Regions from separate parts of the Brevibacillus sp. TJ4 genome, predicted to be linked through region 3. Evidence: riboswitches for the same ligand, from Rfam matches in the RefSeq annotation. Region 3 holds a riboswitch; each other region holds the start of a gene.
What was found. Region 3 has a riboswitch for lysine ahead of ACAF76_RS15135 (aspartate kinase). Riboswitches for the same ligand answer to the same signal wherever they lie in the genome.
Positions count from the first base shown of each region.

Region 1: linked by a shared signal. The riboswitch ahead of dapD (2,3,4,5-tetrahydropyridine-2,6-dicarboxylate N-acetyltransferase) and the one ahead of ACAF76_RS15135 (aspartate kinase) in region 3 are both predicted to bind lysine.
Region 2: linked by a shared signal. The riboswitch ahead of ACAF76_RS16845 (amino acid permease) and the one ahead of ACAF76_RS15135 (aspartate kinase) in region 3 are both predicted to bind lysine.

Region 1 is NZ_CP185865.1:1,380,172-1,386,060, reverse strand. Features, by position in the region: gene ACAF76_RS06615 (N-acetyldiaminopimelate deacetylase) at 1-304, opposite strand, end outside; gene ACAF76_RS06610 (aspartate aminotransferase family protein) at 308-1,516, opposite strand; gene dapD (2,3,4,5-tetrahydropyridine-2,6-dicarboxylate N-acetyltransferase) at 1,531-2,241, opposite strand; lysine riboswitch at 2,321-2,505, opposite strand; gene ACAF76_RS06600 (GNAT family N-acetyltransferase) at 2,658-3,206, shown strand; gene ACAF76_RS06595 (EcsC family protein) at 3,199-3,996, opposite strand; gene ACAF76_RS06590 (hypothetical protein) at 4,024-4,221, opposite strand; gene ACAF76_RS06585 (hypothetical protein) at 4,323-5,889, opposite strand, start outside.
Region 2 is NZ_CP185865.1:3,446,416-3,452,304, reverse strand. Features, by position in the region: gene ACAF76_RS16850 (aminotransferase) at 1-698, shown strand, start outside; gene ACAF76_RS16845 (amino acid permease) at 750-2,189, opposite strand; lysine riboswitch at 2,314-2,501, opposite strand; partial or broken gene ACAF76_RS16840 (DinB family protein) at 2,715-3,199, opposite strand; gene ACAF76_RS16835 (CGNR zinc finger domain-containing protein) at 3,384-3,938, shown strand; gene ACAF76_RS16830 (alpha/beta fold hydrolase) at 4,000-4,773, shown strand; gene ACAF76_RS16825 (D-2-hydroxyacid dehydrogenase) at 4,833-5,834, opposite strand; gene ACAF76_RS16820 (PLP-dependent aminotransferase family protein) at 5,861-5,889, opposite strand, start outside.
Region 3 is NZ_CP185865.1:3,070,509-3,076,397, forward strand. Features, by position in the region: gene sdhA (succinate dehydrogenase flavoprotein subunit) at 1-217, opposite strand, end outside; gene ACAF76_RS15125 (succinate dehydrogenase cytochrome b558 subunit) at 239-847, opposite strand; gene ACAF76_RS15130 (DUF2507 domain-containing protein) at 1,176-1,622, shown strand; gene ACAF76_RS15135 (aspartate kinase) at 1,674-2,918, opposite strand; lysine riboswitch at 3,136-3,323, opposite strand; gene uvrC (excinuclease ABC subunit UvrC) at 3,412-5,193, opposite strand; gene trxA (thioredoxin) at 5,341-5,655, opposite strand; gene ACAF76_RS15150 (hypothetical protein) at 5,825-5,889, opposite strand, start outside.

The DNA of each region.
Region 1 (5,889 bases), 1.7 Mb from region 3:
TCGCCATGTGCATGTCGTGTCCGCAGGCGTGCATGAAGCCCTCATGCTCGGAGCGAAACGGATACGTCGTCTCTTCCGGGATCGGCAGACCGTCCATATCGGTTCGCCAGGCAAATGTGCGCTTCGGATTGGTCCCGTTCAGGCGCACGAGAATACCTGTGCGCCACGTCTTGATCTCCATCCGCTCCTGCGGCAAACGCGCGATATAGTCAAGCAGATAGCGCTGTGTTTTTACTTCCTGAAAGCCCGGTTCGGGAATTTTGTGCAGATCTCGCCGGATTTGCACAAAAGGCGATTCGCTCATTCCTCACGCCTCCTTGGCGGCAAAAGCCGCTACATGTCGGGCGAAGACGGACAGGAACTGGTCTGCATCCGCTTTTGTCAGAGTCAATGGCGGCAGCAGGCGGACAATCGTCTTTTGCGTAACATCCACCAAGATTCCCTCGGCGAGCAAATTTTTCTGCAGCTGGCTGGCCTCTTCCGCCGAGATGTGCAACGGGATACCGACCATCATGCCTTTTCCGCGCAGCTCCTGGAGCTGATCGGGGAAACGCTGGCGCAATTGCTCCAGGCCATCCCAGAGGTAGACGATCACCTCGTTGACATGTGCAGCGAAGGTCGGGTCCAGCAGTTCATCCAGAACGGCATTGCCCAAAGCCGCAGACAGCGGCGAAGGAGCAAACGTGGTCCCGTGGTCGCCCGGTTTGAACTGGTTCATCAGCTTCGGACCGGCAATCACTCCGCCCAGCGGCAAGCCTCCGCCCACGCCTTTGGCAAACAGGATCATGTCAGGCTTGACGCCGGCATGCTGGTACGCAAACAACTTGCCTGTGCGTCCCATTCCTGTCTGAATTTCATCGATGACAAAAAGCATCCCTTCTGCCTGGCAAATCGCTTCCACCTCTTGAAGAAAGCTCTCCGACAGCGGAATCACTCCGCCGGAGCCGAGAACCGGTTCCATCAATACGGCGGCCGGTTTGGCCTGCTTGCAAATCTCGCGCAATCCGTCTGCATCGTTGGCCTCCAGCTCAAAGACCGGAAAAGCCGGCTGCGGGAAGTCCTGGTACACGCCCGGCTGCCGCGTCAGGCGAACGGCGCCAAGCGTTCGGCCGTGGAAGCTGTTGCGCAGGACGACTACTCCTTCGCGCCCTTGTGCTTCTGTCTTCGTCCACTTGTGGATCAGCTTGATCGCCGCCTCTGTCGCCTCTGCCCCGGAGTTGCTGAAAAACACCTTGCCCGGGATCGTGTTTTCGACCAGACGCTGGGCGAGACGGATCGCCGGCTGGTTCAGGAAGACGTTGGAGATGTGCAAAAATTTCTTGCCTTGCTCCACCAGTGCCTCCACGATGCGTGGATGGGAGTGGCCCAGCACGTTTACAGCCAGGCCGGTGAACAAATCCAGATACCGCTTCCCCTCGGTATCGTACAAGTAGTTGCCCTCTCCCTTGTCGATTGCAATCGGCAGCCTTTTGTAGGTGGAGATGATGTATCGTTCATCGAGCGATTGCCAATCCATGCTGTCTCTCTCCCTTAGAGCTGACGCAGCTCTTGCATGATTTCTGTTTTCGAACGGGTTTTGTCGTCGATTTCCTTGATGATGCGTGCAGGTGCTCCCGCTACGACTACGTTCGGCGGCACGTCCTGGGTTACGATCGCGCCAGCGGCAACGACAGAGCCCTGGCCGATACGGACGCCTTCGAGAATGACCGCGTTGGCTCCGACCAGCACATCGTCTTCGATGATGACAGGGGTAGCCGATGGTGGCTCGATGACACCGGCAACGACTGCGCCAGCACCGATATGGCAATTTTTACCAATCGTGCCGCGTCCGCCTACTACCGCGTTCATGTCGATCATCGTTCCTTCTCCGATAACGGCACCGATGTTGATCGAAGCGCCCATCATAATGACAGCGTTATTGCCGATCGTCACCTGGTCGCGAATGATTGCGCCTGGCTCGATACGCGCCTGGATTCCTTTCATGTCCAACAGCGGAATTGCCGAGTTGCGACGGTCGTTCTCCACCACGTAGTCCTCGATTTTGTCTGCGTGCTGTGCCAGTACGGGCTCTATTTCCTTCCACTCGCCAAACACGACGCCGGTATTGCCTGTAATAAACGCCTTGGCATTGGCGCCGAAGTCGATCCCGTCGAGCTCACCTTTTATGTACAGCTTGACCGGGGTTTTCTTTTCGCTTTTCTGAATAAACGCGATAATTTCATGTGCATCCATCATGTTCACTGGGAAATCCTCCTTTTTAACATTGAAAAGCAATGAGTAGCATTCGCTATCCCATTGCTTTTGATTCTCTCGCAAGCAAATCGTAAATAGCGCTCCACGAAAGGCTGCTGCCTTCCATGACAGGATTTTGGTTCTTCACGTCAATCCCAGCCTCTGCGCTTCAGGGGAGCGGCACAAGCTTCGGCACTTCAGCCTTTCCTTTTTTCCTGTCCCCTGACAGCCTGCAAAAAAAGTACTCATCCTCTGTGCACCTCTATTTAGATTCATTATCCGAATTTCATCTTACTCTATCAAATTCCACAAGATGTGGCAACTTGTTTCTTGTTATCAGTATAGTGAGTAAACACTCTATTTTCCAACAATTTTACGTGGTATGATCGAAAATGCCTGCTCATTTTCCTGTAAGGAGTGATTGTATGCGCCCATTGCAAACAGATGACATTGCATTGCGTCCGATGGGTACGAGCGACACTGAGCAGCTTTTGTCGCTTCGTATCCGAAACCGCGAATTTTTGCAGCCGTTCGAACCGATCCGCAGCGCATCCTATTTCACCTATGACGGACAGTACGAACTGATGCAGCAGGCCGAACGGGAATTTGCTGCCGGCACCGGCTTCGCCTTTGGCATATACCTCTCGGCCACCGACGAGCTGATCGGACGGGTCGCTTTGGCCAACGTCGTCCGCGGTGCCTGGCAAAACGCGACAATCGGCTACTTTCTCGATCAGACGCACAACGGCAAGGGATACATGTCCACGGCCGTGCAGTTGGCGCTCTCCTTTGCCTTCGGTGAAGCCGGCTTGCACCGCGTCCAGGCGGGGGTCATGCCGCGAAACACGGCTTCGATCCGCGTGCTCGAGAAGAACGGTTTTCGCCAGGAAGGACTTTCGTTGCGCTACCTGCAAATAAACGCCGTATGGGAAGACCATCTTATCTATGCCATGACAGCAGAAGAATTTACTTGAGCCGCTCCAGAATCCGCCGCTTGCGGTACAGCATCATTCCGGCTTCGGCGACGTCCTGGACTGTAGAGCGATTGATATAGGCGCCAAACAGCATGCCAGCGATCGGAACAAGCTGAAACAGCTTTTTCCAGCCAAAATTCTCCGTGTAGGTCAGCACTACCTCACGCCATCCTTGCAGTTGGGCGACTACATCCTTTTGCGCAGCAGGATCGTCAAAGCGCGAAAGCTCGTCGAGGATGGCCTTTTTGCCTACGATGTCGGCAGAGGCGAATTGCAGACATTTGACGATAAACAGCCGCTCGCGCTTCTCCTCTGGCCGATAGCCGTAGCACAGCGCCATTTCTTGCAGGATTTTCAACGAGGTCCCCAAGAGCAAGGGAATGTCGATCGCAAGCGTAAACAAGCCGCCGATCCCTGTCGTGGCTCCCTGTACAGTGGCAAAGGTAGCGCGTGAATCCCGCAACTCATTGGCTACTTCGTTCATCAGCGAAAGCGGACTGTCAGCAACCGTCGTCGCGCCGTAGCTGGCCTGCTGAAGCGGGTCTGCTTTGCTGCGAAACCGGCTGTATACGGCTTGATCCTGAATCAGGTACTTCCCGCCTGTCTCGAGAAAGGCGGCCAGCTCATCGACTGCCATTCCAAGCTTTTCGCGGATGAATGCCGGCGTGACCCGGTCGAGCAGAACGAACGGCAGTCTCCCCAGCTTTTCCCAAAACCACAAATCATTTTGCGCCTTCTCCCACGCCTCTACTTCAGCCAGCGACCGAAGCAATTGTTCTCTTGTCTCCATTTCTTGCCTCCACTTCTCTTGCATGATTCAGCTGTCTGCGTCGGCCCGCTTCCACTTGCACTGGTTTCGCAACAGTTCACGGATAAAATCACGAAGCTCCGCCTCCGTGAAAAAGCATGCGAACTCTTCTTCTTTTTTTACGATTCCCATCTTCTTATGTTTCACCAATCCGCCTTCTGCGTGGAACCCGAATTTCTCCAGCAGGGCGCGCTGTTCCTCTGTCATCTTCACCCCTCCTAGAACTCGCTTGGCCGACCGCTTTGACCTGTCCTACCAAAAAAAGTCCAGGCCCTCGCGCTCAAGCAAGGGCTTGGACTGTCGGTAAGCTATTCGCCGACTACAACGGTAAACAGCAGCCGCTGCTCCTCTTCTTCTTCCGTCACCTCTTTGGAGTAGGAACGAGAAGAGGAGACGACACTGCATTGGAGGTAGGTCATGTAGTTGATGACTTCGACCGTATATTCCCCCTTGCGTCCATCCCGTTCGATGATGGATTGCAGATTGAGCGTGTCACGTCCTCCGGGCACTTCATCTTCCTTTCGGCTTGGCCGAATCGTCGTGAGTTTTTCCCCTTCATAGGAGACGACGACTTCGTTGGAGGAGAAAATCGGGGAGGTGCCGAAAACATGTCTCGCTCCAAACGGCACATTTCCGTACTCCCATACGGTGTCCGCCACATACAGGAAGCGTCGGTCCTCCTTGTCCTTTTCCCTCTTCACCTTTTTCATTCCTTTGAATGCGGCGTGGGTTGATGACAGCGTCAACTCCTCCAGGTCTTCCAGTGAACGAGAATCTACTTCAATCCGATCGCCGTCTGTGTACTCCTTGCCGCTTTTCGTATGCAGCTTCATGGGGAGCAGGTCGGGGCTTTCTCCCCTATCGCCAATCTCGCATGCGGGAGCCGAAGGTTTCGGCTTGGCTCCTTCGATCAATTGAATCGTACCGCACCATGAAAGATCCGGATTTTCCTTGCTGTAGTAGTTGATTTTATATCTTCCCACGCCGAGCTGGGACAATTCCAGTCCGGTGTGATCCCAGTTCAGCTTCGCATCGTCGACGACCACATTGTTGATCGCCCATACCCCCGGTCCTTCCTCGTCATCAGCGCTGCTGCCGTATTCGATATGGTCTGCTGCGGTTCCGAGCCAGATGCCGTAGATCGGGTCCTGGTACACCTTCACAATTTCTTGCGAGGAGCGCAAATTGCTTCGCTCAATCATCAGCGTGGAGCTTCTGTTTTGCTGGCTCAACAAATCCATCGTTGCCGACTCCGCCCCCGTCTCGCATGCTTTGACAGTGCCCGGAACCTTGATTTGAACCGTCATCGCCGTACGATTCTTTGCCTCGGACGCGGCGTCTCCCTGATCCGGCTCAAAGGTTACAGAGACGGTCAAGCCCGCCAGAAACGCTGGCAACTCTACATCAAACTGGTTCGATCCGGCCAGCGTCTGTCCGGTTCCACTTACCCGCCAGGAACCCGGAAACGTGGAAAATAGCTGGACTGTCGTGGCATCCTTCTTGGCGGTTATGGTTTGTTTGTCCTCCAACTGCTGGCCGTTTTCATCCGTTCCCATATAAAGTGTTGGCTGTCCGATGCGCAGTGTAGCTTGCCAAGGAAACAGAGTCAGATCATCCGGGAGAAAGGACAGTTCGTACTCCCCCGCCAGCAGGACACCAGTCGTAAATTTCAAACCGGAAAAGGTCTTGATCAAGGAGCCTGTCTTCTTGTCCGTCAGCCGCCAATCGCCCGGCAAACTGCTGACGAAGCTTTTGGAGCCGTTTTCGCCCAAAATCGGCACTATTTCACCGTTGTGGATTTTCTCGCCTTGCGCCACCTCACCCGGGTAGATCAGCGGGAAATTTTTGGCTTCAACGCGAAACAGAACGTGTACG
Region 2 (5,889 bases), 380 kb from region 3:
AGAAGCATATATCGCCACGCACCAAGGCAATTATTTTCTGCTATCCGAACAACCCGACCGGCAGCACGATGAGCGCTGAGGAGTGGAAGGCGCTTCTGCCGATTCTCGAAAAGCATGATCTGTTGGTCATCTCCGACGAAATTTACGCCGAGCTGACGTATGGCAAGATGCATGACAGCATCGCCGCGCTGCCTGGAATGAAGGAGCGGACGATTTTGATCTCCGGCTTTTCCAAGGCATTCGCGATGACAGGCTGGCGGTTGGGCTACGTCTGCGCCGAGCCGGAATTGCTCGCGGGCATGCTGAAAATCCACCAGTACACGATGCTCTGCGCCCCGACGATGGCGCAAATGGCCGCACTGGAAGCGCTGCGCCACGGTCGCGCGGACATGGAGCGGATGATCGAGAGCTACCGGCAGCGGCGCAACTACGTGGTCGACGGCTTCCAGCAGATCGGCCTCGCCTGCCATGAGCCGGAAGGAGCGTTCTATGCCTTCCCGTCCGTGGCGGCAACCGGACTGTCCGCCCCTGACTTCGCGGAAAGGCTGCTGCTGGAAGAAAAAGTGGCGGTCGTACCGGGCGATGTATTTGGCCAAAGCGGCGAGGGACATATCCGCTGCTCCTACGCGACATCGATGGAGCAGTTGAAAAAGGCGCTCGATCGCATGGAGCGCTTTGTACAGTCACTTTCCAAATAGCAGAAAAGGCTCCGCCATATCGCTTGGCGGAGCCTTTCGTTTGCCTGCATGCTATTCCTTCACGCTAAAATCGACTTTATCCAGCGGTACCAGCTTGGTTTTTTTGTTCCACTTGTACCCGAGCCAGAGGACGAGGAACAGCGGGACGCCGACGTAGGAGACGAGCACGCCGTACCAGTCGATGTTCTCGCCCAGGAATGCCCCGTAGTTTTGGCCGATAATCACGATGCAGCAAAGAATGAACGCGAAGATCGGGCCAAACGGGAACCACTTCGCCCGGTATGGCAGGTCAGCGAGGCTTCTGCCTTGCAAGAGATACGCCTTGCGGAAGCGGTAGTGGCTGATGGCAATTCCCAGCCAGGCGATAAAGCCGGACATCCCGGAGGCGTTCAACAGCCAGATGTAGACCGCTCCATCGCCAAACAGCGATGACAGAAAGGCGACGCCGCCGACCAATGTGGTTACCATCAGCGCGTAGATTGGTACGCCGTTGCGCGCGACCTTGGTCAGCCATTTTGGCGCTTTTCCTTCTTTGGCGAGGTTCCACAGCATCCGGGTGGAAGCGTACATCCCGGAGTTGCCCGCAGACAGGACCGAGGTGAGGATCACCGCGTTCATCACCGATGCTGCGAAGGCAAAGCCGGCATTTTCAAAGACAATCGTAAACGGGCTGATGGCGATGTCCGTGATATCACCGCTGACCAGGTTGGGGTTGTCGTACGGAACGAGCAGACCGATAATCAGGATCGCCAAGATGTAGAAGAGCAGGATGCGCCAAAAGATTTGACGGATTGCCCGGGGCACATTGCGGGCCGGATTTTGGCTCTCCCCTGCGGCCACACCGACCAGCTCTGTACCCTGGAAGGAGAAGCCCGCGATCATAAAGACGCCGACCATCGCCATGAAGCCGCCGCTGAACGGCGCATCGCCCTTGGTAAAGTTGCTGAAGCCGACTGCCTGCCCGCCCATGATGCCAAAAATCATCAGCAAGCCGATGACGATAAAGACGATAATCGTGACAACCTTGATCATTGCAAACCAGTATTCCGATTCGCCAAAGCTCTTGACCGACAACAGGTTGAGGCCGAGCATCAGAGCGAGAAACAGGGCGCTCCAGACGATGCCGGGCACGTCCGGCAGCCAGTATTTCATAATCAGGGCTGCGGCTGACAGCTCGACGGCAATCGTAATCGCCCAGTTGTACCAGTAGTTCCAGCCGAGGGCAAAGCCCAGCGACGGGTCGACGAACCGCGTAGCGTACGTGCTAAAGGAACCAGGGACAGGCATGTAGGCAGCCATTTCCCCGAGGCTTGTCATCAGGAAGTAGACCATAAAGCTGATTGCGATATAGGCGAGCAGGGCACCGCCCGGACCTGCGGAGTGAATCGACCCGCCGCTCGCCAGAAACAGTCCTGTACCAATCGAGCCACCGATGGCGATCATCGTCAGGTGGCGTGATTTCAGGCCCCGTTGCAGTTGTTGCGTAGACATGATGTGTGAACACGACCTTTCTATAATGATAGAAGTTTTTGCGGAAGGAAGGTCGGAAAATGAAAAACCGCCGTGGCCATCATACAGGCACAGGGCGGCATACTCCAATCCCCACCAAGCCTTCACGGAAGATAGCTCAACACGTTTGCCCTGGCTGACAAACGTGACAGTTCTGTCCCTTTCGAGTACAGCCCCAACCTGCGCGAACAGCGATTCAGCGCAGACTTCGGCGGTTTTTCCCTCATCTGTAGTCATCGATGTCGGCTGCATCTCGTACAGAATCTTATAAAAACCGCGACCTCTACCCCCATCGTGAAGATGAGGATACTGTGTATGAAATTGTTATACCCATCCATTATATAAAATAATTTATCGATTACAATACTTTTCGGCGGTTTGCAATTTTTTCCCTGTCCAAAAAAACGGATTCCACGCCGGGCGGGTCAGCAGAATCGTCGCAATCCTCAAACCGCCACTACAATGGATCGGCTTGCTTGGGCGGCAGCACGTGGAATACTGTCGGCCTTAACGCTGGGCCGGCCAGGAACCTTGCAGCTTGCGCAGTTGCACAATCTGTCCGGTGTGGTAGGCGTCGTGCAGGACGAGACTCATCGCGCTATCGAGGACTGTCCTGGTCGGCAAGGGGCGAAGCAGCTCTTCATCTGTCAGGGCTGAAAGTGCTTCCTGAATGTGCAGATGAACTTCTTCCATGCGCTTTAGCGTCGCCTGCCACGCTTCTTCGTCACCTGCGCCTCCGGTGGGAGCAAACGTCTCTTCATTGGTCGCATCCTCATGGGGAAAAGGCGTTCCGGCAAGCCGATGCAGCAGTCGCTCCTTGTAAAAAAGCAGATGGCTGACGTTTTCCCAAATCGTGTTGGTGCTTCACCGGGCGGTCTCCAGCTCGCCTGGGCGGCATCGACTCCTTCCAGAGCAAGTTGAAGCGGCGGATACCAGTCTTCCTGGTCATAGACGTACTTCCATTCCTGCAAAAGCAGATCCTTTGTATTCATTCCTGTGCCTCCTTACCTGTCTTCCTGAGAGGGAGTGCAGTATAATCAGGTTGTTGTCTCAGGATTTTTGTAACGACCATAAATCATTACGATAGTTACAAATATACATTACCATGTTATGGATTTTATTGGCAAGCAGAACGTAAAATGTGTGAGGAAAACGGGGGAAGCTGCTGTGGAAGTGATGTGCATTGACTTTTTGAACAGCGACTGGCGGGACTGGCGCGGTACAGGCAGACCGCGTGAAAACAGGCTGGACAGCCAGGAGTGGGTGGAAGCGTTTTTGCAAAAGTGGGGGCTTGCTGCCCCGTGGCCGCCGGAGGAGCCAATCCGCACACAACTGCTGGAGCTGCGGGAAACGATGCGGCACATCGTGGAGAAGGTGGCAGGCGGGGCACAAGCAGCCCCGGAAGAGCTGGCAGCACTGAACCGGGCCATGGCGCTGGCCCCTGACTGCTTGCGCATCGATCTGCTGGATGGAGCGTACCGTCTGAAGCGGACAAGCCCTGTCACGGGCTGGGAGCTGGTCATGGCCCGTGTCGCCGGTTCGTTTGCCGAATTGTTGGCGACTGAGGACGTGCGACGGATCAAGATTTGCGATAATCCGGACTGCCGGTGGATTTATTTCGATGAAAGCCGCAACCGCGTACGCCGCTGGTGCGACGACAAGGCATGCGGCAACCTGATGAAGGTAAGACGCTTTCGCCAGCGCCAGAAGCATAATGGTCAGGAAGGGTAACCGCAGAAAAATATGCCAATACTAAGCGAAAGGAAAGCGCAACGGAAAAGAGGGACGATCCATGGGCAAACTGCGCAGGCGCTTGTTTCCGGTTTTGATTTTGCTTTTCCTCGCGGTGGCTTGTGTAGCAGTCTGGTTTTTGCGACCTTATCCGGTGGGCGAGGCTGCTGTAGAGGCGATGCGCGGAGGGAGCGGCATTACCGTGACGGATACAGCGGGATGGATTCGCTTTGAGGGAGGACAAACCTTTCAGCCTTCCGTGATTTTTTATCCGGGGACCTTGGTGCAGGCAGAGAGTTATGCGCCGTTGGCAAGACTGCTGGCGGATAAAGGGTATCGCGTGTTTGTCGCGAAAATGCCGCTGCACCTGGCTATCCTCGACGCTGAGCGGGCCAACGGGCTGTTCAAGTCATTCCCCGACGACGTGTTTGTAATTGGCGGCCACTCGCTCGGCGGTGCGATGGCTGCCCATTTTGCCGCCGAAAACCCGGATCGCGTCATCGGGGTGTTTCTGCTCGGCGCCTACCCGGATCAGCGCGGCGACCTCAGCGAGACGGGGCTCCCCGTACTCTCGATGCTTGGCTCGCGTGACACAGTGGTGAGCCGCGAGAAGTACGAGGTGGGCAAGACGTACCTGCCGGAAGACGCTGTATACATCAGCATCGAAGGGGGAAATCACGCCCAGTTTGGCAGCTACGGCCCGCAGCCGGGAGACGGCGCTGCGCTGATTTCCCCCGAGGACCAATGGAAGCAGACGGCTGTCATGCTGGAGCAGTGGTTGATTACCTTGATGCTGGATATGGCCAAATCGCCGGAAGAAGGAACGGCGGGGTAGGCGCACAAAAAGCAGAACCCGATGCGACAAGCAATCGGGTTCCTTCCGTTTCTGCCAGCCTAATAGCCGGCTCTCACATTTACGACATTGAGCAGTTCCTCGCCCCTCACGTAGCGGATCAGGTTTTGCCTGAGCAACTCCATGTTGCGCTCCAGCGTACGCGGCGAGTAGTAGGCGTTGTGCGGGGTGACGATTACGTTTTCCATTTCCCAATACGGGTGGTCGACGGGAAGCGGCTCTACTTCGAAGACATCCAGTGCAGCCCCGGCCAGGTGCCCGCTTTGCAGGGCGGCGATCAAATCGCCATCGTGCACGGTATTGCCCCGCCCGACATTGATCAGATAGGAACCGGCCTTCATTTTGACCAGTTTCTCACGGTTGAGAAAGTGATACGTCCCTTCGCTCGACGGCAGCGCGAGCACGAGAAAATCCGACTCAGCGAGGATCATGTCCACCTGATCCAGTCCGACGACGAGGTCGGCTGCATCGTCACTCGCGCGAGCAGCAGCGGGGTTGCGCCGACAGCCGATTACCCGCATGCCCAATGCCTTGCAGCGCTGGGCAATCTGTCCCCCGATCTCTCCGTAGCCGAGAATCCCCACGGTTGAGCCGAGCAGTTCCTTCATCTCGACGTTCTGCCACTTTTTTTGCGCCTGGTTGCGCTGCATCGTCGGGAAATTGCGGGCGAAAGCGGTGATGCACATCACCGAATGCTCGGCAATGGGAATCGACGTACACCCCTTTGGATTGGTGATGACTACAGACGGGTTGAGCCGATCCGTTTGTACGGCATCGATTCCTACACTTAGCGAATGTACCCATCTGACCCGGGGCGCTTTGTCCAGAATTTGCAGCGTATCGCGCAAGCATACCGTGATGATGACATCACAGTCGCTTATGTCGGCTTGCGGTTCCGGTTCGGGAGTGCCTGGCTTCCACGGCTCCACGATGACGTCGGCGGCAAACTCCCTCAGTTGCGAGACGTACTGCTCGACCATCGGAATGCGCACGTAGATGCGCGGTTTGATCGTTTGCTTCGGCGAATACACATCCATTGCCATCCGCTACTCACTCCTTCTCTATTCGCTTATTGCTTTCCCTGGCTGGTTCGTGCTG
Region 3 (5,889 bases):
CACCGTATACTGTATCGTCAAAGTGCTCCCAGGTAGAGTCGCCTTCCCCTTTGGTATTTACTGCACCGTTGATACCGCCTTGGGCGCAAACGGAGTGGGAACGCTTTACCGGAACCAGAGAGAACAGTTGGACGGGAACGCCTTTTTCTGCTGCTTTGATGGTAGCCATCAAGCCGGCCAGACCACCACCGACAATGATCAGTTTACCTTTTGCCATGACTTTGTCCCCCTATCCCTATTAAATGAAAGCCGCCATCGCGCGCAACCCAATATACGTCACGATTACGAATACAGCCATTGTAAAGTATGTTGCAATCCGCTGCGAACGAGGTCCTACGGTAATGCCCCAGTGGACGAGGAACGACCAGATCCCGTTCGAGAAGTGGAACGTAGTGCTGATAATCCCGATCGCGTAGAATACGATCATTGCAGGATTGCTAAGTATGTCGGCCATCATGTCGAAATTCACTTCGGCTCCCAACGCCTTTTGAATCCGCGTTTCCCATACGTGCCATACGATAAAAATCAGCGTGATGATACCGGTCAACCGCTGCCACAAGAACAACTGGTTGCGGAAGTAGCTGTAGTTCCCTACATTATGCTTCGCTTGGAAGGCAATATAGAGACCGTACACCGCATGGAACAGAATCGGGATGTAAATGAAGATAAATTCGAGAGTGAGTACGAATGGAAGGCTTTCAATCAGACCGACAGTCGAGTTGAAAGCTTCCTCCCCTCGGGTTGCCTGGAAGTTCGCCGTCAAGTGGAACAGCAGGAACAGCCCGATTGGAATTACGCCTAGAAGTGAGTGGAGCCTGTGACTGAGAAAGCTATGGCCTTTCGCCATACAATGTCCCCCTTTCAACATATATAACGCTACTTTTACTCGTTCTTTCTCCCATATCCTTACCCATTGCCTTTTCGGTTAGACATGACGGTACAAGCCGCCACTCCTTGTCCCGAATCGACAAATTGTGTCGGAATATGAAAAAAAGAATGGCAAAACATTGACCACAACAATTGTACTCCTGACGCTAGGGAGCGTCAAGACAATGAATAGACTAAATCCATTGATAGATCAAACTTCCCTGATCCCTTCCTAGCAATCTACTGCAAAGTTGGCATGAAAGACTCTCCCTCCTCATAGTCTAGTAGCAGACAGGAGGGAAGTGAACATGAAGGAGAACGATCAGTTGGCGGCCTTGCTGCCAGCTCCGTCGCTAGCATACGCCGAGAGGATCAACATGCCCTACCTCGGGTACCATCTGTTGCGGGAAACTTTGACCAGCACCCTCTTGGGGGAAAGCGAAAGTCCCATTCTCTACTGGATCGGCAAAGACATGGGGAAAAAGATCCCGATCCGCTCGGCGAACGGAATCATTCTTCCGTTTGTCCGCCTTGGTCTGGGCAAGCTGGATTTGCTGGAAGAGTCATCCGGCCAGATTTGCTATAGCTTGTCCCACACCATTTACAAGTACATGACCAAAGAGCGCCTCTGCCGCACCCTCGGCTTCGAATCCGGCGTCATCGCCGGAAGCGTCGAGCGGTGGCAGGGCAGGCTGGTAGAAGCGCAGCTTGAAGTCGAGGAGCAGGAGAGCGTTCGCATCGTCGTCCGCTTTTAGGATCGGCGGCAAAAAATCCCCCTCTGCCGACGTGGAAGAGGGGGAAGGAGCTTACGACAGGCCGTGGACGACCGCCGTTTCCGCCACATCAAGACCAAATGCGGTGTGCAGACTGCGAACCGCCAGTTCGGTTGCCTCGGCGGGCACGACGCAAGATACTTTAATATCGGAAGTAGAGACCATTTTGATCGTGATTTTCTGATCGGCCAGCACGCGGAACATCTCTGCCGCCACGCCCGGATTGTTGACCATGCCAGCGCCAACGATCGATACTTTGGTCAGCCCTTCCTCGTAGTCGACCTGCTCGAAGCAAAGCAGCGACTTGTGCTGTTCCAGGGTGTCCAACGTCTTTTTCAAATCGCCTGAGGCGACGGTAAAGGAAATGTTCGTGACCGGTGCATCGTACGTGCTCTGGATGATAATATCGACGTTTACCTGGTTGTCGGCGAGCGTGTTGAACAGTTTGGACAACGTCCCGACCTGTGCCGGCATGCCCACGACTGTCACCTTCGCCACCTCGTCGTCATGTGCCACACCGCTTACGATTCTTCCCGTTTCCATTTCCGCTGCCTCCTCTACATTTGTGCCATCTTCGGTGGTAAAGCTGGAGCGCACCACCATCCGTACCTTGTATTTTTTCGCCGCTTCCACCGAGCGCGGGTGGAGCACACCTGCCCCGAGATTGGCCAGCTCGAGCATTTCATCATAAGAGATGCTGTCCAGTTTTCCGGCAGCGGGCACGACGCGCGGATCGGCTGTGTACACGCCCGCGACATCGGTGAAAATCTCGCATTTTTCCGCTTGCAGCCCTGCGGCCAGCACGACGGCAGAGGTATCGGAGCCACCTCGTCCCAGCGTGGTAATCTCTCCCTCGTCGCTGATTCCCTGGAAGCCCGCTACGATGACTACGCGGCCGCGAGCCAGCTCCTGCGAAATCCTCTCGGGATTTACGGCGGTAATCCGCGCCCTGCCGTGGATTGATTCGGTCACCACGCCCGCCTGCCAGCCGGTCAGCGAGATCGCGTCATATCCTTTCTGGTGCAGTGCCATCGCCAACAGCGCGATCGACACCTGTTCGCCGGTGGAGAGCAGCATATCCATTTCCCGCTCTGACGGGTATTGGGAAATTTGTTTGGCCATATCGACCAGAACGTCCGTAGATTTTCCCATGGCCGAGACGACGACGACCACGTCATGGCCTTCCTGTTTATACGCAACGATCCGATCCGCTACTCGCAAAATTCGCTCAATGGTCCCGACGGATGTACCGCCGTATTTCTGCACGATCAGTCCCATGGTTTCTCTCCTTTTTGATCTCTATCCGTGTTCTCTCTTTTTATCTGTTTATCCGTTTTTCTCTCGTAACTCCACCCAAAAAACAAAAAAGACACCAACAAGGAATCGCACCTGTCGCTGTCTACTGTTTCGACATACCGGTTCCTCCCTTCCCAATACACGCCGCAGTGGGGGATGACATAAGAAAATACACCGTCATCACACTCACACTGACAAACCGTGAGATAGCACTCCATCTGGCAACTGGTCATTGCCCAGATGACAGTCCTGCGCTTCTTCAACGCAAGCCCAGCAAGCAGGGAAGCGGGTCTCCCTACGAGCTTCGGCGAATTCCCCTTTCCCGTACCCTTCATAGATTCCCGATCTCAGGGTGGTACTCTTGGTCTTCGCGCCTCTACCTCACTCCTTTGGGGAAGTGAGGCCTTATATTCTGTTTGAAAAGGATTATAACACGCAGTGCCGGACGGTTCAATGAAAAATGCGCAAAATGGGGCTATGACTCCATCTTGCGCAAATGGGCAATAATCTCCCGGGCCAGCTTGTCGCCAATCCCGAGCTGCCGAAAATCTTCTACAGTCGCTTCCCGCATTTTTTTCAGCGAGCCAAAATGCGTGAACAGCAGCTTTCTGCGCTTCTCTCCGATACCGGGGATTTCATCCAGTTGGGAGGAGAGCATCGTCTTTGCCCGCGATTGCCGATGAAACGTGATGGCAAAGCGGTGGACTTCGTCCTGAATCCGCTGCAGCAGGTAATACTCGTAGCTGTCCCGTCTCATTTCCACCGGCTCCGGTGGATCGCCGAACAGCAACTGCGCGGTGCGGTGCCGTTCGTCCTTGGCCAGGCCGCAGACGGGGATGTACAGACCGAGTTCGTTTTCCAGCACATCTACCGCCGCGCTGATCTGTCCTTTTCCGCCGTCGATCACGATCAGATCGGGCATCTCTTGGTTCTCTTTCAGCAGGCGCGAATAGCGGCGGCGGATGACTTCCCGCATCGAGCCGTAATCATCCGGCCCTTCCACGCTTTTGATCTTGAACTTGCGGTATTCTTTCTTGTCGGGGCGGCCGTCGGTAAACACGACCATCGCCGACACCGGGTCGGTCCCCTGAATGTTGGAGTTGTCGAATGCTTCGATGCGATGCGGCGTGCCGATTCCAAGCGCATGGCCGAGGTTGTGGACGGCCTGGATCGTACGGGCGTCGTCCTTGGACATCAGGGCGAACTTCTCCTGCAGGGCAATCCGTGCGTTTTCCGAAGCCATCTGCACGAGCTCCCGCTTGGTGCCCCGTTTTGGCGTGTACACCTTGACGCCCAGCCATTCGGCCAACAGCTCGGGATCGCTTTCTTCCGCCAGCAGAATTTCCTTCGGCAGAGCGTTTAGCTTGTCGTAGTAAAACTGGCTGACAAAGGACATAAAATCTTCGGACTCCGTTCCGTAGTAGGGGAAGGAGGTCGTTTGCCGCTCGATCATTTTGCCTTTGCGCATGTAGAAAACCTGCACGCACATCCAGCCTTTTTCCACGGCAAAGCCGATGATGTCCCTGTCCATGGTATCGGCCATCGTTACCTTTTGCTTTTCCATGACCGCTTCGATGCTCTTGATCTGGTCGCGGTATTCCTTGGCCCGCTCGAACTCCATCGCTTCCGCAGCCTGCTGCATTTTCTCTGTCAGCTGCTGCTTCATCTCCTCGTGGCCGCCGTCGAGAAAACGGCTGATCTCTTCCACGAGCCGCTGGTTTTCCTCGGCCGCCACATCCTGCACACAGGGAGCGAGACACTGGCCCAGATGATAGTAGAGGCAGACCTGCTTCGGCATCGTCTTGCACTTGCGCAGCGGATACAGCCGATCAAGCAGCTTTTTGACCTCCTGGGCGGCACCGGCGTTCGGGTACGGTCCGAAATAGCGAGCCTTGTCTTTTAATACCTTGCGCGTAATCTCCAGACGCGGCTGCGCTTCGTTGGTGATCTTGATGTACGGATAGGTCTTGTCGTCCTTGAGCATGACGTTGTAGCGCGGGTTGTGCTGTTTGATCAGGTTGCATTCCAACACGAGCGCTTCGATCACGGTAGAAACGACGATATATTCAAAGTCGGCGATTTCGCTGACCAACAGTTGTGTCTTCCCGTCATGGCTGCCGGTAAAGTAGGAGCGGACGCGGTTTTTCAGCACTTTTGCCTTTCCCACGTAGATGATGTCGCCTGCGGCGTTTTTCATCAGGTAGCAGCCCGGCTTATCCGGCAGAACGGCCAGTTTGTCTTTCAAGGAGCTGTTCATTCGTCTGCTCCCTCCTTCAACAGTTCGTTCCATTGCAACATCGTATCAAATTTCCTACGTGATGAAAATGAGGGAAGAGAAGAAAAAAAAGCAGCATTTGCCACTTCCATGCAAATGCTGCCTGCTTGCAATTCGTTTTCGTACGTTTTACAGGTGTTTGCCCACTGTCGCCATCAGCGCTTCCTTCGGTTGGAAACCGATCACCTTGTCAACAGGCTGACCGTCTTTGAACACGATCAGGGTCGGGATCGACATGACGCCGAATTTGCCGGCCGAATCCGGATTGTCGTCTACGTTGACTTTGACGATTTTCAGCTGCGAGCCTACTTCGCTGTCAATTTGTTCCAGAACCGGTGCAATCATTTTGCATGGGCCGCACCACGGTGCCCAGAAGTCAACCAGTACAGTACCGCTTTGTACTTCCTGGGAAAATGTCTGATCTGTAGCGTTTACAATCGCCATGGAAAGTTACCTCCTTGAAATCCTCTCGGAAAAAAGTACCTGACGTCAATCAGTATATCATCGAAACTGCAAATTGACCACGTCAACAGACACTTTGCCTGCACCCGATCATAGTCTGCCCTTGACAGTCACGCTTTAATGATGAAAATGCGATTTTCGCCCAAACGCATTACTGTCTCGTCTGTTTCAAGCGGTTGATCTGGCGTTCGTGATCGGTTACCTTGCGATGCAAAA